3 regions of the Pseudokineococcus sp. 5B2Z-1 genome follow, and region 1 is predicted to be linked to each of the others. Evidence: riboswitches for the same ligand, from Rfam matches in the RefSeq annotation. Region 1 holds a riboswitch; each other region holds the start of a gene.
What was found. Region 1 has a riboswitch for S-adenosylmethionine ahead of metX (homoserine O-acetyltransferase MetX). Riboswitches for the same ligand answer to the same signal wherever they lie in the genome.
Positions count from the first base shown of each region.

Region 1 (7,154 bases):
GCGGCGACGCCCGGGAGAAGGCGGGGACGGGATGACGAGGTGGTCAACGAGCACCCGCCCCGATCCATGCCCCGGCGGGCGCGTCGTTTTCGGGCATGGCGAGACAGGTCGTTCGCAAGTCCCCATCGTCGCACAGCGCGCGCGGTGCTCGGGGCCGGCCGGGGGGCGCCGGGACCCGCGGTCACGGGCGGTGGCCCGGGAGGGCGCCCGGGGGCGGGACGACGGAGCCGCCCGGGCGCGCGCGTCGCGGAGGGTGGTCGCCGTCCGCCCGGGCGCGAGGCGCCCTCAGGAGGGCTTGACCGCCAGGACGGGGCAGGGGGCGTCGAAGAGGATGCGCTGGGCGCCCGAGCCGAGGATGAGCTTGCCCACCGGGGTCCGCCGGCGCAGGCCGATGACGACGACGTCGGCGCCCGCGTCGGTCGCGACGGCCAGCAGGTCGGCGGACGGCTCGGCGCCGGGCGTCAGGGGGCGCAGCTCGTACGCGGGCGCGCCGGCGTCCGCGCCGAGCGCCTCCTCCACCTCGGGGCGCAGCGCCTCGAGGGCCGCCGTGCTCGTCGCGCGCGGGTCCGGGTCGTCGGGGTCGGCGCGCCGGTTGTCGACGACGACGACGCGCGACCCGCGGCGGACCGCCTCGGCCAGGCCCGCGGCGAGGGCGGCGCGGCCCTCCCGGGTCGGCGCGAAACCCACGACGACGCTCATGCGGCCTCCCTCGGGCTCCTCCGGGCACCGCCCCCGCGGGCGCGGTGCCCGCCGGTCCGGGCCCGCGCGAGGGCGCCCGGAGGACGCTACCGGACGCGACCCGGCCCGCCGCCCGGTCGGCGGCGCCGTAGCGTGGCCGCGTGGGCGACGGGGACGGGTGGGTGCGGACGGCCTCGGGCGCCCGCCGCTGGGGCCTCCACGGCGCCGCGGGCCTGCTGCTGCTGGCCGACGGCGCCGGCGGCGCCCCGGCGGGGCGCACCCACGCCCTGCTGCAGCTGCGGGCCGGGTGGACGCACCTGGGGGGCACGTGGGGGCTGCCCGGCGGGGCCGTCGACAGCCACGAGGACGCCGTCGCCGGCGCCCTGCGCGAGGCCTGGGAGGAGACCGGCGTCCCGGCGGGCGCCGTCGACGTCCTCGACCGCCGCGTCACCGCCGACCTCGGGGGGTGGACCTACACCGTCGTGCTCGGGCGCCTGCGCGGCGCCGAGGACGTGCGCCCGCACGCGGCGACGGCCGAGTCCGACGAGGTGCGCTGGGTCGCCCTCGCGGACGTGGGCGCGCTGCCGCTGCACCCGGGACTCGCCACGACGTGGGACGGCCTGCGGTCCTGGGCCGCCGACGGGCGCCCGGGCGCCTAGCCCGCCGGCCGGGGCGCCAGGCCCGTCGGCCCTCCCGGGGCGGCCAGCAGCTCGCGCACGAGCGCGCCCACGGCCTCGACCTCGACGAGGAAGCCGTCGTGGCCGGCCGGGGACTCCAGGACGCGGACCGGTGGTGACCCGGGCAGCGCGGCGGCGAGGACCTCGCTGTCGCGCACCGGGTACAGGCGGTCGCTGCTCACCGCGGCGACCGTGGCCGTCGCCGTCACGCGCCCCAGGGCCGCGGCGACGCCGCCGCGGCCGCGCCCGACGTCGTGGCCGTTCATCGCCCGCACGAGGACGACGTAGGAGCCCGCGTCGAAGCGCCGGACCAGCTTGTCGGCGTGGTGGTCGAGGTAGGACTCGACGGCGTAGCGCCCGCCGCGGGACGGGTCCTCCCCCGGCTGCCCCGCCCGCCCGAACCTCTCGCCGAGCTCCTCCGCGCTGCGGTAGGTCGTGTGGGCGATGCGCCGCGCGACCCCGAGGCCGCGGTGCGGGCCCTCGCCGTCCGCGGCGCCGTGGTAGTCGCCGCCCGCCCAGCCGGCATCGCCCTCGACCGCGGCCAGCTGGGCCGCCGACCAGGCGATCTGGTCGGCGCTCGACGCGGCGCAGGAGGCGAGCACGAGGAGGCGACGGACCCGCTCGGGGCGGTCGACGGCCCACTCGAGCGCCCGCATGCCGCCCATCGAGCCGCCCAGGACGAGCGCCCAGGCGCTGACGCCCAGGGCGTCGGCCAGCGCCGCCTCGGCGGCCACCTGGTCGCGCACGGTCGTGGCCGGGAAGCGGCTGCCCCAGGGCCGGCCGTCGGGCGCGGTCGACGACGGCCCGGTGCTGCCCTGGCAGCCGCCCAGCACGTTGACGGCGACGACGCACCAGCGCCTCGTGTCCAGGGCCCGGCCCGGGCCGACCAGCGCGTCCCACCAGCCCGGGGAGGGGTGCCCCTCCCCCGCCGGGCCGCTGACGTGGCTGTCCCCCGTGAGGGCGTGGCAGACGAGGACGACGTTGCCGCGGTCGGCGTCGGGCTCGCCCCACGTCTCGTAGGCCAGGACGACGTCGGGCAGGACCTCGCCGGACTCCAGGCGCAGGTCGCCGACGGCGCAGAACCGGCGCCCGCCGACGGGGTCGCCCGGGCGCCAGGCCCCCGAGGCCGGCGGCGGCCCCACCTCTCCCGGAGCGGGCACCGCGGGCTCCCCCTCCGGCCCGCCCGTCGCCCGGGACAGGTCGGCGGGGGCCCGATCGCCCCGGACCAGGTCGGTGGGGACCAGCTCGGCGCGGGAGCCCGGGTCCGCGGTGGCGCCGGGGGCCGCGGGGCGGGACGAGCGGGCCGCCGGCACGGGCCGGGACGCCGCCCGGACCGGGGCGGGCTCGGTGCCGGCGTCCGCCGTCGTGCCGCTGCGGGTGGTGGTCGACGTGCTGCCCACGGTCGTCTCCTCGGGACCCGGGGCCGTGCTCGCCGGCCCGCGCTTGCCCGCCGGGCTCCGACGGGCCAGGTCATCACCCGGGGCACCCCACCGCGGAGGAGGGTTGCCGCCCAGCGAGCCGGGGCTTGGCGCTGGGACTCATGACCTGGCTCGACGGTACCCGCGGCGCGTCAGGCCGCTCAACCGTCCGCCGCGGCGTCCCACCGTGCGGACCGCCGGCGGCGCGGGCGGTCGGGCCGCAGCTCACCCGTCCGCCCCGCCGGCCACCTCCGCGTCGCGTCGCGCCCGCACCCAGGCGGGCGCCGCCCCGGCGTCCACGAGGTCGAGGACGAGCTCGGCCATCGGCGTCCCCGCCCTCGCCTCCAGCGCGCGCTCGGCGCACGAGACGGCGCGGGCGCCGTCACCGCTCCACCAGGCGGCCCACGCCAGGGCCGCCAGCGCGTCGGCACCCGCCGCGCCCGGCAGGTGGCGCACCACGGCCGCCAGGACGGCGCAGGTGGGCTCGAGCAGCGCCGGGTCCGGCTCGCGGGCGCCCCCCGGGTCGCCGACGACGGTCTCCAGCAGCGCCTCGGCGCGCTCGTCCGGGCCGGTGAGCACGAGCTGCTCGGGCAGGTCGCCCGCGCCGGGGACGAGGCTCACCAGGAGGGCGTCCCGCAGCCAGGGGTCGCGCAGGGCGGCGGCCAGGCGCCCGAGCAGCGCGGGGTCGTGGAGCTCGTCGGCGCCCCCGCCGCGGCCGCCCTCCTCGCGGGCGAGGTGGGCCAGCCGCTCGACCTCGGCGGCGGCGCGCAGGCCGGCGAGGGCCTCGGCGCGCACGCGGGCGGCGCGGGAGGGCTCCCCCGCGGCCCGTCGCGCCCGGCGCCGGGCCGAGGCCGCGCTGCGGGCGGCGTCGCGCCGCGCCTCGGCCCCCGCGGGCCGCAGGTCGTCGAGCAGGCGCTCGCGCGCGCCGGCGGGCGAGGAGCCGCGGGAGACCATCTCCGCGGCGACGAGCGTGCCGTCCAGCGCCTCCAGCGGCTCGCCGGCCGCCGGGCAGCAGCGCTCCTCGCGGCAGCCGAGGGAGCGGAAGCGGTGCCCGTCGACCCACCAGACGTCGGCGAGCGCGACGCCCGCGGTGGCGCAGGCGCCGCCGAGCAGGACCTCGACGAGCCCGGCCACCGACGTGTCGCGCGGGTCCTCCCCGGACGCCGCCGCCCCGGGCAGGAGCCAGTCGGTCGCACCCGGGTCCGTCGCCCCCGGGTCCGTCGCCCCCGGGGCCGTCGCCCCCGGGTCGGGGGCGGCCGGGTCGTCGTAGACGACGGCCACCACGGCCGCGGCGCCGTCGCGGACCGCGAGCGCCACGAGCCGGTCGACCACGGCGCCCAGGCGGTCCACGACGTCGGCCTCGACGCGGCGCGCGGCGAGCAGGCGCCGCTCGCGATCGTCGACCACCGGCAGGTCCGCCCGGACGACGAGGCCGACGCGCCGGCGCTCGCCGCGCAGGCAGACGAGCACGACGCTGCGCCGCGGGGTGAAGCCGAGCTGGTGCGGCACCAGGGCGAGCAGCTCGCGCGGGTCGGACACCCGCAGGACGGCCGGCGGCCCACCGCCGGCGGAGCGGCCGTGCGGCGACGACGGGGAGGGGGCGGGGGGCTGCGAGGGGTTCGGCATGCGGGCGAGCGTGGCGGCGGGCGGGGACCGCCCGCAGCGCTCGTCCACAGGCCGCGGGCGGCGGCCGGAGGTCTCCGAGGACCGGTCGGCGCGAGCCGCGGGGGCTCAGACGACGACGTGCCCCTCGACCGTCTCTCCGCGCGAGGAGCCGCGGCTGTCGCGGCTGCCCCGGGCGGCGCCGTCGGTGCGCTCCCAGCGCAGGAACGCGCTCGTCTCGTCCAGGACGGCGCCCGCGAGCCAGGCGAGGACGAGGGCGTCGTCGGCGAGGCCGGCGAGCAGGAAGACGGCCTCGGGCACGAGGTCCACGGGCGAGACGACGTACGCCGCGGCCAGCGCCATGAGGGCCAGCCGCTGCGTCGAGGTGCCGGTGTAGCGGCCGCGCGCCGTCGCGACGACGAGGCGCGGGAGCGCGGACAGCTGGTCGAGCAGACCCGGGTCGCCGGGGCGGCGGGAGCGGGCGAGGGCGGCGGCGAGGGCGCGCCAGGCGCCGGCGCGGGAACGACGAGCGGCCACGGGGGACCTCCGGGGGCTGGGCGGTGGACCGACGCACCCAGGGTACGAGCGCTGTCGCGGGCCGGCCCCGCGGAGACCTGCCCCCGACGCCTCGACGGCCCCGGCTCCCCGACGACCCGAGGCCCGCCTCCCGGGGCGGGCGCCCCCGGAGGCGGCAGCCCGCACCGGTGCTCCGCCCGCCGTGCGGGCACCGCGCTCGCCCGCCGGAGGTGCCCGTCAGGCGCGGCGGGCGAGCCCCGCGGTGCCCTCGGCCGGGAAGTCCTCGCGGGCGCGGCGACCGATGCCGCGCATGAGCCAGGCGTCGGCGGCGGCGCCGACGACGCCGCCGGCCACGGGCACGAAGCGGCCGAGGCGCCCGGCGGCGCGCGCGCCCGTCTGCCCGAGGAGCCGGAAGCCGACGCCCTTGTTGACCGCCATCCGCATCGGCGTGGGCAGGCCGCGCAGCAGCGTCCGCGAGAGCAGCCCCCCGCCGGCCGCCCCCGGCAGGGCGTTGCCCGCGCCGACCAGGCTGTCGAGGACGGCGGCGCGCACGCGGCCGTCCTCGAGGTCGTAGCCGCGGACGTGGGCGACGGCGGCCGCGAGGCGCGTGCCCAGCGCGTAGAAGGCGACGACGTTCGCGGGGAGGGCGACGGGCAGCGTGACGAGGCCGCCGAGCCCGGTCGCGAAGCCCTCGGCCCCCGCGAGGCGCACGTGCTGGGCCACGAGGCGGTCGATCGCCCGCTCGGGGTCTCCGGTGGAGCGCAGGGCCGCCGCGGCCACCTCGGCCGCGCTGTCGAGGGGCCCGGCCCCCCGGACGCCGAGGTCGACGAGGCGCTGCACCACGCCGGCGTCGTCGGGGTGGCTGCGGGGAGCGTCGGGCACGGTGTCCTCCGTCGGGTGGTGGGGCGGCGGGCCGACGGTCCTCCCCCGCGCGGGTGCGGCGGGCGCGGCGCCGGCCGGGCCGGCTGTCGGTGCGCCCGCCCATGATGGGGGCGTGCTGCTCGCCGTGCTCGCCGCCCGCCTCGACGAGGTCGCCGCCACGTCGTCGCGCACCCGCAAGCGCGACCTCGTCGCCGCGGTGCTGCGCGAGGCGGCGGAGGACGAGCGCGACGTCGTCGTCCGCTACCTCGAGGGCGAGCTGCGGCAGCGGCGCACGGGCCTCGGGTGGCGCTCGCTGGCCGACCGCCCGCCGCCGGCGGCCGAGGCGTCGCTCGACGTCCTCGACCTCGACGCGGCCATGGAGGCCGCCGCGGCCGAGGCCGGTCCGGGGTCGGCCGGCCGGCGGCGCGAGCTGCTCGCGGCGGTCCTGGCCGCCGCGACCGGGCCCGAGCAGCGGCTGGTCGCCGGGCTGGTCTCCGGCGAGCTGCGCCAGGGCGCCCAGCGGGGCGTGCTCGTCGAGGCCGTGGCGGCCGCCGCGGGGGTCCCGGCCGCCGCCGTCCGCCGCGCCCTCACGCTCTCGGGCGACGTCGTCGAGGTGGCCGGTCGGGCGCTGGGGGCTCCCGGGCCCGCCGCGGCGCAGGAGGCCCTCGCGGCCGTGGGCCTCCGGGTCGGCCGCCCCCTCGCGCCCATGCTGGCCGCCTCGGCCCCCTCCGTGGCCGACGCCCTGGCGCGCACGGGGCCGGCGGTCGTCGAGTGGAAGCTCGACGGCGTCCGCGTGCAGGTCCACCGCGAGGGCGACGAGGTCCGGCTCTGGACGCGCACGGCCGAGGAGGTCACCGACCGGCTGGCGGGCGTGGCCGACGCCGTGCGCGCGCTGCCCGCCCGGGCGCTCGTCCTCGACGGCGAGGTCCTCGGCCTCCTCCCCGGCGGCGCGGCGGACTGGCGCGACCGCAGGCCCCTGCCCTTCCAGGAGACCGCCTCCCGGGTGGCGACGCGGCGGCGCCCCGCGGCCGGAGCGGCGGGGTCCGCCGGCGCGGCCGGGCCGGGGCCGGCGCGGGGGGCGGAGGGCGACGGGGCCGAGGAGCCCGACCTCCGGCTCGTCCTCTTCGACCTGCTGCACCGCGACGGCGAGGACCTCCTCGACGAGCCGCTCCGCCGGCGGCGCGCCGAGCTCCTGCGCCTGGCCCCCTCCCTCGCCGTGCCCGGCGTCGAGGCCTCCCCCGCGGAGCCGGGCGCGGCCGAGGCGGCGTCCCGCGACGCGCTCGCGCGCGGCCACGAGGGCGTCGTCGTCAAGGCGGCGGACGCGCCCTACGCCGCCGGCCGGCGCGGCGCCGCCTGGGTGAAGGTCAAGCCGCGCCTGACCCTCGACCTCGTCGTGCTGGCC
Region 1 covers NZ_JBBHZG010000011.1:18,276-25,429, reverse strand. Annotated here, with positions in the region: gene WDV85_RS16885 (universal stress protein) at 286-699, opposite strand; gene WDV85_RS16880 (NUDIX domain-containing protein) at 840-1,337, shown strand; gene metX (homoserine O-acetyltransferase MetX) at 1,334-2,515, opposite strand; SAM riboswitch class IV at 2,790-2,901, opposite strand; gene WDV85_RS16870 (DUF4192 family protein) at 2,999-4,399, opposite strand; gene WDV85_RS16865 (YkvA family protein) at 4,505-4,912, opposite strand; gene WDV85_RS16860 (hypothetical protein) at 5,129-5,773, opposite strand; gene WDV85_RS16855 (ATP-dependent DNA ligase) at 5,886-7,154, shown strand, end outside.

Region 2 (7,154 bases), on a different contig from region 1:
GCGGGCCCCGGTCGTGGTGGTCATGCGGCTCCTCGGGTCCGGCGCGGGAGGCCGGCGGTGGGGGCCCACCCGCGGCGACGACCGCTGCAGGTGAGGCTTGCCTTCCCTACGGTACGTCCCGCCGGCGGTGCTGTCAGCCCCGGGGTGCCCGCGCGCGGCCCGCGCGCTCGAGGGACCCGTCAGCCCGCCGGCAGGAGGAGCGCGCCGCTGACGGCGCCGCGCGCCGTCCGGGCGGCGACGAGCACCCAGGCCAGCAGGAGCAGCGCGAAGAGCCCCACGGCCAGCGCGGCCGCGGCGGTCGAGCCCGTGGCGGCCGCCAGGCCGCTCGTCCCGGTGACGCACGTGCCGACGGGGAACGTGAAGCTCCACCACGTCAGCGAGAAGCGCATCCCGCGGCGGGCGGCGTGCGCCGTCAGCGCCGCCGCGAGGAAGAGGAGCAGGCCGCCGAAGCCGACCATCGCGGCGGCGCAGGCGACGCCGAGGACGTGCACGACGCGCGCGGCGTCCGAGCCCGCGCCCGCCACCGCGGCCGTCGCGCCGCCGAGCAGCACCGCCGCGGTGGCCGACTGGCCGACGACGCCCAGGGTGATCCACGTCGTCGGCGCCGCCTGCACGGGCAGCGGGCCGCCCGTGAGGAGCCGCCCGTGGACGAGCGTCGCCGTCATGAGGCCCGCCAGCAGGCCCAGCCCGAAGAGCGCCGCGCAGCCCAGCAGCAGCGCGAGCCGCAGCTGGCCGGCCGGCACCTCGGGCACGAGCAGCGCGCCCGTCGACGCCGACACCATCGGCGGGACCACCGGCATCATCCACGCGGGCAGCGGCTCGCCCGCCCGCTCGCCCGCCGCGGCGGCGTCCCCGGCGCGCGTGGCGGTGCGGAAGGGCACCCACACGGCCGTCGCCACCCCGAGGGCGGTGCCGAGCACCCAGAGCACGGTGAAGACGGCGACGCCCGCGGCCTCGCCGAGGAGCCGCTCGCCGACGAGGTGCGCGCCCGCGCCCGTCGTCAGCAGCGCCATCGCCGGGGCGCCGTAGAAGCCGGCCATGACGGGGTGGCGCGCGTAGCCCGCGGCGAGCGCCCGGTGGCGCCGCCAGTGCAGCGCGAAGGCGACGGCCAGGACGACGAGGAGCGTCGCGGCGAGCAGCCAGGCGACGAGCGCGACGGCGTCGAGGACCGGCCCCTGCAGCGGCAGCGACGACGCGGCGACGGCGACGACGCCCGTGCCCATGACGGAGGCGAACCAGTTGGGCGTGACGTGCTCGAGCGCCTGCCCCGGGTGCTCGAGCGCGGGCAGCAGGCGGCGGCGCGCCGGCGGCGTCGCGGGAGGGGCGGGGGCAGGAGCGGGGGCGGGAGCGGCGGGCACGTCGTCGACCCTGCGCTGCGCCCCGCCGGGCCGGTAGCCCCCATCGCGGCGTGGACCCACAGCCTGCGGTTGTGGCTGGCGGGCGTCGGTGCGACGCTCGGGCGTGCTCGGCGACCGCGTGCCCGACCTGCGGGCCCTCCAGCTGCTCGTCGCGGTGCGCGACCTCGGGTCGCTGGGGGCGGCGGGCGCCGCCTGCGGCACCACCCAGCAGGCCGCCTCGGCGCGGCTGCGCTCGACCGAGGCGCTCGTCGGCGTCCCGCTCGTCCTGCGCGGGGCCCGCGGCTCGCGGCTGACCCCCGCCGGCGAGCTCGTCGCCCGGTGGGCCGACGCCGTCCTCGACGCCGCCGCCCACCTCGACGCGGCGGCGACGGCGCTGCGCCAGGACGCCGCCACCCACCTGCGCCTGGCCGCCTCGCTCACGGCCGCCGAGCACCTCGTGCCGCGCTGGCTCGCCGAGGCGGCCCGGCGCGAGCGGGACGCCGGCCGCGCCCCGGCGCAGGTGGCGCTGCGGACGACGAACAGCGAGGAGGTGGCCGCGCTCGTGCGGGCCGGCGAGGTCGACCTCGGCTTCGTGGAGGGCCCGGAGGCCCCCGAGGGGCTCGCCGCCCGCGACGTCGCGGCCGACCGGCTCGTCGTCGTCGTCGCGCCGGGGCACCCGTGGGCGCGCCGCCGCAGCGGCATCGCGGCGGCCGAGCTGGCCGCGACGCCGCTCGTGAGCCGGGAGAGCGGCTCGGGCACCCGGTCGGCGCTGCGCCGGGCCCTGGCCGAGGCCCTCCCCCCGGGGCACGACGTCGCCGAGCCCGCGCTCGTCGTCGCCAGCGCGGCCGCGGTGCGGGCCTCCGTCGTGGCGGGCGTGGCCCCCGGGGCGCTGAGCAGCCTCGACGTCGCCGACGAGCTGGCCCTCGGCCGCCTCGTCGCCGTCCCCGTGCGCGGCGTCGACCTGCGGCGAACGCTGCGCGCGGTCTGGCGCGGCGGCGCGACGCCCCCGGCGGGCGCCGCCCGCGACCTGCTGGCGCTCGCCTCGGCGGACGGTCCCGCCGCCTGAGCGCCGCCGTCCCCGCTCGCGGCGCCGCCGGTGGGCGCGGGCCGCGGCCGGTCGCTCCTCGTCGACCGGTGGACGTCGTCGCCGGAGGCCCGGCGCCGCGGCGCCGCGGGTACCGTCGGTCGCACGGGGCTCGGGGGGGTGGGTCAGGCATGGGCGGACGCCGTGAGGACGCGGCGCGCGCGTCGACGTCGTCGACCAGGCGCACCTTCCCCCCTCGGATCGAGGCGGTGCGCTGGGCCCGCGGCCTCGTCGAGGACGCGCTGGTGGCCGTCGGCCTGGGGCACCTGGCCGACGACGCGGGGCTCCTGGTCTCCGAGCTGGCGGGCAACGCCGTCCTGCACGCCCGGACGAGCTTCGAGGTCGCCGTGCTCCCGGTCGAGGCCGGGGCGCGGGTCGAGGTGTCCGACGGGTCCGCCGTCCTGCCGGTCTCCACCGCCCCCAGCGCGACCGCGACGATGGGGCGGGGCCTGCTCCTGGTGCGCAGGCTGTCCTCCGGCTGGGGGGCTCGGGAGACGGGCGACGGCGAGGTCGTGTGGTTCGAGGTGGACGGGCGGGCCGTCGACGACGCCGACCTCAGCGTGGAGGACCTCCTGGCGGCGTGGGACGACGAGGGCCCGGCGGCCGGGGCGCCGGGCGGTGGGGCCGTCGCCGGCCGGGGCGCCGTGGACGAGGAGCACGTCGTCGTGGTGCCCGACGTGCCGGCCCGGGAGCTGCTGGCGGCCAAGGAGCACATGGACGACCTCCTGCGCGAGCTCCAGCTCGTGCTGCTGGACGTGGGGGGCCGGGACGGGACGCGGGCGCCCTCGGCGCAGCGGACGGGCGACGTCGTCAGGGTCGCCGCCGGCCTCGACGCGGCCGCCAGGGCCTTCGACGGCGTCAGGCGCCAGGTCCGCGAGCAGGTCAGCCGCTCGGTCGTCGCCGGCGAGGAGCGCGTCTCCCTGCACCTGCGGGTCGCGCCCGGCGTCGTCGCCGACGCGGTCGCCTACCGAGCCGCGGTGGAGGCCGCCGAGGTTCTGGCGGCGGCCGGGGGGCTGCTGACGACCGGCGGTCTCGAGCGCCACGCCGTCGTCCGTCGCCGGTACCTCGACGAGGTCGTCCGCCGGGCCGGCGCGCGCTGAAGGGGTCCTGGTCCCGGTCCCGGTCCCGGGCCCCGGCGGGACGGCGCGGCGGGGGGTGGGGGATGCTCGTCGCGCCGGGCGGGCGCCCGGCGCCGCGCTCCCGCGCGGCCCCGACCGACACGGAGGTCGCCGTGCGCGCACCCGCCCTGGCCCTCGCCGCGCTGCTGGTCCTCGCGACCGCCGGCTGCGGCGACGACGCGTCGGAGCCGTCGGGTGCGCCCGCCGCCGAGCCGTCGTCCGCCGCGACCTCGTCCGCGGGAGGGGCGACGACCGAGGGCGGGGCGGCGGCGGACGCGTCCGTCCCCGTCCTCACCGCCTCCGTGGGCACCCCCGACGACCCGGAGGCGTACGTCATCTCCCTCGTCGACGCGAGCGGCCAGGAGGTCACCGAGCTGGCGGCGGGCGACTACGTCGTCGAGGTGGACGACCCGGCCACCTCGCACAACGTCCACCTCGAGGGTCCCGGTGTCGACGAGTCGACGACGGTCCCGGAGACCACGACGACGCAGTGGCGGGTCTCTCTCCAGCCCGGCGACTACGTCTACCGCTGCGACCCCCACCCGAGCATGGTCGGGGAGTTCACCGTCACCGACGTCTGAGCCGACGTGCCCCGCCCCCGCCCGGCGCCCGGTGCCGCGTGAGCGAGCCCGACGCGCGCCCGGCGCACCGGTCCCCGTCCCTGCTCCTGGGGGTCCTGCTCGGCGGGTCCGCCGGCACGGCGCTGCGCTGGGCCGCGGGGCGGGCGCTCCCGCACGAGGCCAGCGGCTGGCCGTGGGGGACGCTGCTCGTCAACGCCGTCGGCGCCCTCCTGCTGGGAGCCCTGCTCGAGGCGCTGGTGCGCGCCGGGCCCGACGTCGGGCGCCGGCGCGCCCTGCGCGTCGTCCTGGGCTCGGGCCTGCTCGGCGGGCTCACGACGACGAGCGCGCTCGCGCTCGAGACGGTGCGGCTGGGCGAGGCGGGCGCCCCCGCGCTCGCCGTCGCCTACGCGGCGACGACGCTCGTCGTGGGCGTCGCGGCCGCCGCCGCGGGCGTCGCGCTGGCCGCCCGCTGGCCCCGGGGGCGGCGCTCGTGAGCGGGTCGGTCGTCGTGCTCGTCGCCCTCGCCGGCGGGGTGGGCGCCGTCGCGCGCGTCGTCGTCGACGGGGAGGTGCGCACCCGGCTCGGCGGCCGGCTGCCGTGGGGCACCGCGGTCGTCAACGTGCTCGGCTCGCTGCTCATCGGCCTCGTCACCGGGCTGCTGGGCGGACCCGCCGCGCCGGCGTCCGACGCCGCCGCGGCGGCTGTGCTCGCCACCGGCTTCTGCGGCGGCTTCACCACCTTCGGCACCGCCGTCGTCGAGGTGCTGCGACTGCTCGAGCAGCGCCGCGTCGGTGCCGCCGCCGCGGCGGCCGCCGCCACCGTCGTCGTCAGCGCCCTCGCGGCCGCGCTCGGCCTGGCCCTCGGCCGCGCCCTCTGAGGGTGGGCCCCGAGGTGCTCAGAGGGCGGACGGGCGACGACTCGCTCCCGACGGGCCGGGGGTGAAGGAGGCGTCACCTTCGCGTGGGGAGGAGCCCCAGGGGTGAAGGGGGCGTCACCTTCGCGTCGTGGGGGGGGGGGCAGGGGTGAAGGGGGCGTCACCTTCGCAGGGGGCCCGGGGGGAGGTGGGGCTCACCCCGCGCAGCGCATAGGAGGCCGCCTCCGACGGGGCCGACCGGGTGACGGCGCGGTGCGGCGTCCCGGATGGCGGGACGCCCGTCCCGAGGGGTGGTGCGGCCAGCGGTGGGTGCCCTAGCGTCCTCGGCAGGTCAAGAGCGCCAGCGACAAGCCCCGGCTCGCTGGCCGGCAACCCTCCTCCGCGGTGGGGTGCCCCGGGTGAGGACCTGGCCGCACCGGTCCTGGTGCGGCAAGCGCGGACCTCCGGGTCCGGTGGACGCCGCAGGAGACCCCTATGAGCACGCACCCCGTCCTCGCTGACCGCGCCCTCGACCGGGCCCTCGACCGGGCCGTCGACCGAGCTGCGGCAGCGGCCCCGCCCGCCCGGCGCCTCGCCGTCGTGCCGCCCCCCGCCTCGACTCGCGAGGAGGCGGGCGCCCCGTCGGGGTCGTCAGGGCCGGCGGTGCCCCGCGCCCGCACCGCGCCCGCGCCGGGCGACGAGCCGCTGCTGCCCGTCGTCGGCGGCGAGGAGCAGGTGCCCCTCGTGACCGGTGGCACCGCGCGCTACGCCAACCTCGACGTCGCGGCCAGCGCGCCCGCGCTGTGCTGGGTCGCCGACCACGTCGAGCGCGTCCTGCCGCTGTACGCCAGCGTCCACCGCGGCGCCGGGTACGCCTCGCAGGTGAGCACGGCCGTCCTCGAGGGGGCGCGCGACGTCGTCGGCGGCTTCGTCGGGGCCCGCGCGGACGACGTCGTCGTCTGGACCCGGAGCACGACCGACGCCCTCGCCGTCCTCGCCGGCTGCGTGCCCGACGGCGGCTCGGTGCTCGTCCTCGACCTCGAGCACCACGCCAATCTCCTGCCGTGGCGCACGCAGGGCCACCGGGGCGTGACCTCGCGCGTCGTCGAGGCCGCCCCGACCCTCGAAGGGACGCTGGCCGTCCTCGCAGACGCCCTGGCCGCCGAGCCGACGTCGCTCGTCGCCGTCACGGGCGCGAGCAACGTCACGGGGGAGGAGCTGCCGCTGCGCCGGATCGCCGACCTCGCGCACGCCGCCGGGGCCCGCCTCGCCGTCGACGCCGCCCAGCTCGCCCCGCACCGGGCGGTCGACGTGGCCCGCGACGGCGTCGACTGGGTGGCCCTCTCCGGCCACAAGCTCTACGCGCCCTTCGGCGCGGGCGCGCTCGTCGGGCGCCGCGACTGGCTCGACGACGGCACGCCCTACCTGGCCGGCGGCGGCGCGGTCGCCGAGGTCGGCGTCGACGACGTCCGCTGGGCCGCCGCGCCCGCCCGGCACGAGGGCGGCACGCCCAACGTCCTCGGCGTCGCCGCGCTCGCCGCGGCCTGCGACGCGCTGCAGGCGCTCGCCGGCGGCGCGCTCGAGGCGCACGAGCGGGCCCTGCGGGAGCGCCTCGTGGACGGCCTGGCGGGCGTGCCGGGCGTGCGGGTGCACCGCGCGCTCGAGGGGGCGCCGTCGGCCATCGGCGTCGTCACCTTCACCGTCGACGGCGTCGCCCCCGGCCTCGTGGCGGCCGTCCTGTCCGCCGAGCACGGGATCGGCGTGCGGGACGGGCGCTTCTGCGCGCACCCGCTCCTCGAGCGCCTCGGCCTGCGCGAGGGCGCCGTGCGGGCGAGCGTCGGCGTCGGGTCGCGGGCCGAGGACGTCGACCGGCTCGTCGCCGCGCTCCGCGCGCTCGTCTCGGGCGGCCCCGAGTGGCAGTACGCGCTCGTCGAGGGCCGCTGGGCGCCCGTCGACGACCCGCGGCCGTGGCCCGAGTGGGGCGACCCGACGGCGCGCGCGGCCGCCGCCCGCCCCTGCGGCGGCTGACGGCGACGCCCCCGGCGACCGGCGGCACCTCCACCTGCTCCACCGCGACCTCGTGCCGCCGGTCCCCGGCCGGCGGGTCGCCGCCGGCGTCCTGGCTCCGCGTCGGGACCTACCCTCACTCCCCGTGAGCGACCCCGTCAGCCCGTCGACCCCCGCGGGACCCTCCCCGCAGCA
Region 2 covers NZ_JBBHZG010000001.1:935,157-942,310, reverse strand. Annotated here, with positions in the region: gene WDV85_RS03945 (siderophore-interacting protein) at 1-24, opposite strand, end outside; gene WDV85_RS03940 (SLAC1 family transporter) at 180-1,358, opposite strand; gene WDV85_RS03935 (LysR family transcriptional regulator) at 1,462-2,403, shown strand; gene WDV85_RS03930 (ATP-binding protein) at 2,553-3,521, shown strand; gene WDV85_RS03925 (cupredoxin domain-containing protein) at 3,653-4,120, shown strand; gene WDV85_RS03920 (FluC/FEX family fluoride channel) at 4,159-4,593, shown strand; gene WDV85_RS03915 (fluoride efflux transporter FluC) at 4,590-4,976, shown strand; SAM riboswitch class IV at 5,303-5,415, shown strand; gene WDV85_RS03910 (aminotransferase class V-fold PLP-dependent enzyme) at 5,448-6,980, shown strand; gene WDV85_RS03905 (MFS transporter) at 7,105-7,154, shown strand, end outside.
Region 2: another riboswitch for S-adenosylmethionine. It lies ahead of WDV85_RS03910 (aminotransferase class V-fold PLP-dependent enzyme); the one in region 1 lies ahead of metX (homoserine O-acetyltransferase MetX).

Region 3 (7,154 bases), on a different contig from region 1:
AGCGAGGACTTCCCCGCGCCGGACGGCCCGAGCAGCGCCAGCGTCCCCGCGCCGACGGCGGCGCGCAGCTTCTCCAGACCCGCACCCGTCGCCGTCGACGTCAGCAGCACCTCGGCCCCCGCCGCGGACCGCTCGAGCAGCTCGCGCTCGGCGCCGGTGTCGGCGACGACGTCCGCCTTCGTCGCGACGACGAGCGGCCGCGCGCCCGACTCCCACGCCACGGCCAGCGTCCGCTCGAGCCGGCCGGCCGAGACGGGGACGTCGAGGGGCACGACGACGGCGACGACGTCCACCCACGTCGCCAGCTCCTGCTGCTGCGACAGGTCGTCCTGGGCCACGCGCCGTACGAGCGCCGTCGCCGGCGCGAGCCGCGCGACGACGGCGGGCCCCTCGTCGGCGTCGCGCGCCCACACCACCCAGTCGCCGGTGACGAGCGCGCCCTCGACCCCGGCCCGGCGCCCCGCGAGGGTCCGCGTCGCGGCGGCGACGGCCCCGTCCGCCGTCGCGAGGTGCGCACGGCCCCGGTCGACCCGGACGACGCGGGCGGCCCTCCGGTCGGCGCCGCCCGCGGCTCGTGCGGGGACGCCGTCCGCCGCCGCCCGCAGCAGCGCCGCCACCTGCGGGCCCAGGCCGAGGGCGGCGAGCGCGGGGGCGGTGAGGTCACCGTCGCGCAGGGCGGCGGGCTGCTCGGGCGAGGTGCTCATGGCGGGCGATGGTGCGCGGCGCCCGCGCTCGCCGTCACCCGCATTTCCACCGCACGTCGCTGCGGCCTTCCCACGACGGGCCTGCCCCCTGTGGGCGATGTGTGGCCATGTCGCCGTTGGCGACGCCCCACCAGGGGCGACATGGCCACACATCGCCCGACCTCCACGCCCGCAGGGCGACATGGCCACACATCGCCCCACCCGCGCGGTCTGGAGGGCGACATGGCCACACATCGCCCCACCGGCGCGGTCGCCAGGGACGACATGGCCACACGTCGCCCCTCCCCTGGAGGGGCGAGGCGCGGGGCTCAGGCGCCCTTGGCCGCGGTGAAGCCCTGGTCGAGGTCGGCGAGGATGTCGTCGAGGTGCTCGAGTCCCACCGACAGCCGCACGAGGCCCGGCGTCACGCCCGCCCTCTCCTGGTCGGCCGGGGACAGCTGGCTGTGCGTCGTCGACGCCGGGTGGATGACGAGGCTGCGCACGTCGCCGATGTTCGCCACGTGGCTGTGCAGCACGAGCCCCTCGACGAACCGCTTGCCCGCCTCGATCCCACCGGCGATCTCGAAGGACAGCACGCCGCCGGCTCCGCGCGGCGCGTACTTCTGCTGCCGTGCGTGCCACGGGCTGGACGGCAGGCCCGCGTACTGGACGCGCTCGACCTCGTCGCGCGCCTCGAGCCACTCGGCGACCGCCTGGGCGTTGGCGACGTGGCGCTCCACCCGCAGGCTGAGCGTCTCGATGCCCTGCCCGAGGAGGAAGGCGTTGAACGGCGAGATGGCCGGGCCGAGGTCGCGGAGCAGCTGCACGCGCGCCTTGAGGACGTAGGCGAGGTTGGCGCCGAGCGCGCCGCCGACGCCGAGGTCCCGCGCGTAGACGAGCCCGTGGTAGCTCTCGTCGGGTGAGTTGAAGCCCGGGAACCGGTCGGGGTGCTGGGCGTAGTCGAAGGTGCCGCCGTCGACGACCACGCCGCCGATGGCCGTCCCGTGCCCGCCGAGGTACTTCGTCGCCGAGTGCACGACGACGTCCGCGCCCCACTCCAGCGGCCGCAGCAGGTACGGCGTCGCCACCGTCGCGTCGACGACGAGCGGCACGCCCACCTCGTGCGCGACGCCGGCCACGCCCTCGACGTCGAGGACGTCGCCGCGCGGGTTGGGGATGGCCTCGCCGTAGAAGACCTTGGTGTTCGGCCGCACCGCGGCGCGCCAGGAGTCGAGGTCGTCGGGGTCCTCGACGAAGGTCGTCGTCACGCCGAGCTTGGGCAGCGTGTACCTGAGGAGGTTCACCGTGCCGCCGTAGAGGCTGGGGCTCGCGACGACGTGGTCGCCCGCCTCCGCGACGTTGAGGATCGCGAGGGTCTCCGCCGACTGGCCCGACGCCACGAGCAGCGCGCCGACGCCGCCCTCGAGGTCGGCGATGCGGCGCTCGACGGCGTCCGTCGTCGGGTTGGTGATGCGCGTGTAGATGTTGCCGAGCTCGGACAGCGCGAAGAGGTTCGCCGCCTGCTCGGTGTCGCGGAAGGCGAACGACGTCGTCTGGTGGATCGGCAGCGCCCGTGAACCGGTGCTCGGGTCGGGCGCCGAGCCCGCGTGAATCTGGCGGGTCTCGAAGGACCAGCCGCCCGGGGCGGGCTCGGCGACGCCGTGCGTCACCGGCTCCGCCGCGTCGGCGCCGTCGACGGGCGTCGACGGCGTGGGGCGGTCGGCAGGAGGGGTCTGCGAGGAGGACATGCTGCTCCCAGGGCCGGGGGCTCGCTCGAGCCCGCGCTTGCCGGCGCCCGGACGGGCGGCGGCCCGGTCATCACCCGGGGCACCCCGCCGCAGGAGGAGGGTTGCCGGCCAGCGAGCCGGGGCTTCGCGCTGGCGCTCATGACCTGCGACGAGGGTAGGACGCGCCCGCCGCGCCGCGGGACGTGCGTCTCGCTCCTCGGACGACCCCCGTGCCGATCGGGTGGCGGCACCCCGCCCGTGCGCGGAGCCCGACATCTGCGTGCGCCTGGGCGTGCGCTTTGACGCCGCCTTGACGGCCCCCCGCGACGCTGCGCCCGGCGCCGCAGGTGCGCCCGCGCCCGCCGCCGGCCACCCGCCGACGACGGCCGCCCGCGACGCAGGGGGTGCACGTGGCTCGGCAGGAGACGCTGGTCCGGCGGGAGACGCCGGTCGGACGCGACGCGCTGCTCTGGGCGGGGCGCCTGGTGGTGCTCGCGCTGGCGTGCGCGGCGCTGCCGCGCATGCTCGGCGAGGGCACGGCCACGGCCGCCCCCGCGGTGCCGCTCGTCGTCGCCGCCGCGCTCGCCGCGGCGGCGCTCGTGCGCCCCACCGGCGCCCGCGTCCTCGACGCGACCGCGCGCGGCCTCGCCGCCGCAGCCGGCTCCTCGGCCGTCGCCGTCGCCCTCCGGCTCGCGACCGCCGCCTCCGCGGCGGAGGTCACCCCCGGCCTCGCCGGGCTGCCGGTGCAGGCCGCCCTCCTCCTGCTGCTCACCCCGCTCGTCCTGGCCGCCGGCCCCTCCCCGCGCTCTGGCCGGCAGCGGGGCGGCCGCCCGGCAGCCGCAGACCCCGCCGGCACCCCCCTCGCCGGCCCTCGACGTCGCGCGGCCCGCCGGGCGGTCGCCGTCACCGCCGCCGTCGTCGCCGCGAGCGGCCTGCTCGTCGCCCCGGCGTGGTCGGCCGCGCGGACGGCGCCCGACGTCGCCACCTGCGGCCCGGGCGAGCAGCAGCGCACGTACGAGGTCGCCGCGGCGACCGTCGACATCCCCTTCAACCGCTGGGGCACCACGCTGCGCAGCGGCCGCGTCTTCGTCCTCGAGCAGGACCGGGCCGCCGTGGAGAACTGGTGGCGCCCGCTCGCGGACGACCCGGCCGACGACCCGGCCGCCAACCGGCGCCTGCGCCCGCGGCCCCTCGTCCTGCGCGCCAACGAGGGCGAGTGCGTCGAGGTCGTCCTCACCAACCGGATGCAGCGCGAGGCCTCCCACGGGCTGCCCGCGGACCCGCGCGTCGGCATCTCGGCGACGGGCGTCGTCGTGGACGCCCGCCGCGACGGCGGCGCCCGCGTGGGCTGGGGCGAGGACCCGACCGTCGGCGTCGGCGAGACGAGCACCTCCTACTGGCGCGTGCCGGCGCAGGAGGGCCTCTACCTCTTCTCCGACCTGGCCCTCCCCGCGGGCGGGGAGGCCGACGGCGGGTCGGCGTCCGTCGGCCTCTACGGCGCGCTCGCCGTCGAGCCCGCCGGCTCGACGTGGACCGACCCCGTCTCGGGCGCGCTGCTGTCGGGCACCCCCGGCGACCCCCGGTCCACGTACGCCGCCGTCCGGCAGCAGAGCGGCGAGCTCTACGTCGACGCCGACATCCACCCGCCGAACGGCCCGTCCTTCCGCGAGAGCGTCCAGATCGCCCAGGACGAGATCGGCGGCATCGGCATGGGCTTCAACTACGGGGTGGAGGCGCTGCACGACCGGGAGGTCAACCGCTGCCCCGACTGCGTGGGGGAGGAGACGTGGCTGTCGTCGTGGCCCTACGGCGACCCGGCGCTCGTCAAGCTCGCCAGCGGGCCCGGCCCCTGGCTGCCGGAGGGGGGCGCGGGCGCGGCGCGCCAGGAGCGCGAGGACTGCGGCCTGCCCGTCTCCTGCTACACCTCCAACGTCACGCACGCCTACACCGGCGACCCGACGAAGCTGCGCTTCGGGCTGGCGGGCGTCAAGGAGACGCACGTCTTCCACCTGCACGCCCACCAGTGGCTGGCCGACCCGCGCAGCGACGCGCGGACGGGCGACGTCGCGGGCGAGCGCCCGGAGTCGGCGACCATCGACTCGCAGAGCTTCGGGCCCGGCGAGGCCTACACCGCCGACCTGCTGGGCGGCGCCGGATCCGTCAACGGCACGTTCGGCGACTCGATCTTCCACTGCCACCTCTACCCCCACTTCGCCGAGGGCTTCTGGGCGCTGCTGCGGGTGCACGACGTGCTCCTCGACGGCGCCACGCGCACGCCCGACGGCGTCGGCGTCCGGCCCCTCGTGCCCCTGCCCGACCGCGCGGCGCTGCCGGCGCCGACGGCGGAGAACCCCGGCTACCCGGGCATGGTCCCGGGCACCTACGGCTGGCGGGCCCCGCAGCCGCCCGGCTCGGTGACCGAGGGCGGCGCCGACGGCACCCCCGAGCGCCCGGCGCCCCGGCTGGTGGCCGGCGCGCCCATCGACCCGGCGAAGACCGCGCTCGAGCAGGCCGTCTCGCGGCGGGCCAACGGCGGCGCCCCCGCCGAGCGCGGCGCGCCCTACGCCGACCCCTGCCCCGACGGCGCCCGCGTCGTCGAGTACGACGTCACGGTCCTGCAGCGCGACCTCGTCTACAACAGCGCCGGCGACCACGACCCGCAGGGCCGCCTCATGGTCCTCACCGACCAGGTGGCCGACGTCCTCGCCGGACGCCGCAAGCCCGAGCCGCTCTTCCTGCGCGTCAACGCGGGCGACTGCATCGACGTCTCGCTGACGATGATGGTGCCGAGCTGGACGGGCGGCGACGCCTTCACCGAGCTCGCCCAGACCAACATGGCGGGCGCGCACATCCACCTCGTGAAGTTCGACGTCACCGCCTCCGACGGCGGCTCGAACGGCTGGAACTACCAGCAGGCCGCCTTCAGCGCCGACCAGGCCGAGCTCGTGCGGCGCCAGGCCGCCGGCGACGTCACGTGCCGGCCGTCGGCCGACTTCTACGGCGGGGAGAGCACCGGCTGCCGCCTGGAGGACCCCGACCCGGCGACGTGGTCGCCGCCCGCGGACTCGGCGGGGATGTGGGGGCAGACCATCCACGAGCGCTGGTACGCCGACTACGAGCTGCGCACCGTCTTCACGCACGACCACCACTTCCCGGCGATCGTCCAGCAGCACGGGCACTTCGGCGCCCTCGTCGTCGAGCCGCCGGGCGCCGACGTGCGCGACCGCAGCGGCCGGTGGCTGCAGCCGGTCGACGACCCGGCGCACGGCCCGGTGTGCGGCGACCGGTGCCGCGGCGGCGCGGTCGGGGCGTCCGTCGACGTCGTCGGCGCGGGCTCGGCCGACGACTTCCGCGAGCACGCCCTCGCCGTGCAGGACTTCGTGCCGCTCGTGAAGAAGGGTGGTGACCCGAGGGACCCGCGCGACGTCGTCAACCCGCCGCCCGCGCCGGAGCACTTCCCGCAGCACGACCCGGGCACCGTCGGCGTCAACTACCGCAACGAGCCGCTGGCCCGGCGCACGACGAGGAGCGGGAAGCGGGTCGACCCCGCCCACCGCTTCAGCTCCTGGGTCTACGGCGACCCCAGCACGCCGCTGCTCGAGGGCTACGCGAAGGACGCCGTCCGGATGCGCCTGGTGCAGGGGTCGCAGGAGGAGCAGCACGTCTTCTCCGTGCACGGCCTGCGCTGGCGCGAGGAGCCCGACGACCCGGGGTCGCCGCTCGTGGCCTCGCAGACGATCGGCATCTCCGAGGCCTTCACCGCCGAGATGCCGGGCCTGGACTGCGCCGGCACGGACGTGCCCTGTCGGGGCGACTACCTCTACGGCGGCTCCTCGATCGACGACCTGTGGAACGGCATGTGGGGGATCCTCCGCGTCCACGGCCGCCAGACCGCCGGGCTCCTCCCCCTGCCCGACAACCGGCCCGCCGCGGCGAACGGCACGACGGCGCCGGTGCCCGCCTCCCGCCAGGCGCCCCCGCTCGCGAAGCGCACCGGCACGGCCTGCCCGAAGGGCGCGCCCGTGCGCAGCTACGCCGTCACGGCCATCGCCCGCGACCTCGTCTACGACCGGTGGGGCGACCACGACCCCGAGGGCCTGATGTACGTCCTCGACGAGGACCGGGCCGACGTCGAGGCCGGCCGGAAGGCCGCCGAGCCCCTCGTGCTGCGCGCGAACGCCGGTGACTGCGTGCGCGTGCGCCTGACGAACGCGCTGCCCGCCTCCTACGCGCAGCTGCGCAACGGCGTCGACGGCGACCCGGGCATGCCGCTCGAGCCCCGCACCGGCACGCCCATGGGCACCCGCGTGTCCCTGCACCCCCAGCTGGTGCGCGCCGACGTGCGCCTGTCGGACGGCGCCGCCGTCGGGTTCAACGCCGACTCCACGGCCGGCATCGGCCAGACCGCCTCCTACGAGTGGTACGCCGACACCGAGCTCGGGCCCGTGAACCTCCTCGACCACGGCGACGTGCGCGGCCACCGCCAGCACGGGCTCGCGGGCGCGCTCGTCGTCGAGCCGGCCGGGGCGACCTACCACGACCCGATGACCGGCCGGCAGGTCCGCAGCGGGACGACCGTCGACGTCCGGGTGCCGGGGCAGGAGGACTTCCGCGAGCAGGTGCTCGTCCACGCCGACGGCCTCGACCTGCGGCAGCCCGACGGCAGCCAGGTGCCCGACCGGGTCGACGTCGAGGTGGGCGCCGACGGCGTCGCCGACGGGGGCGAGCGCGACAGCGGCGACGT
Region 3 covers NZ_JBBHZG010000002.1:169,119-176,272, reverse strand. Annotated here, with positions in the region: gene rsgA (ribosome small subunit-dependent GTPase A) at 1-704, opposite strand, end outside; gene WDV85_RS04990 (bifunctional o-acetylhomoserine/o-acetylserine sulfhydrylase) at 1,013-2,431, opposite strand; SAM riboswitch class IV at 2,460-2,575, opposite strand; gene WDV85_RS04985 (SdrD B-like domain-containing protein) at 2,821-7,154, shown strand, end outside.
Region 3: another riboswitch for S-adenosylmethionine. It lies ahead of WDV85_RS04990 (bifunctional o-acetylhomoserine/o-acetylserine sulfhydrylase); the one in region 1 lies ahead of metX (homoserine O-acetyltransferase MetX).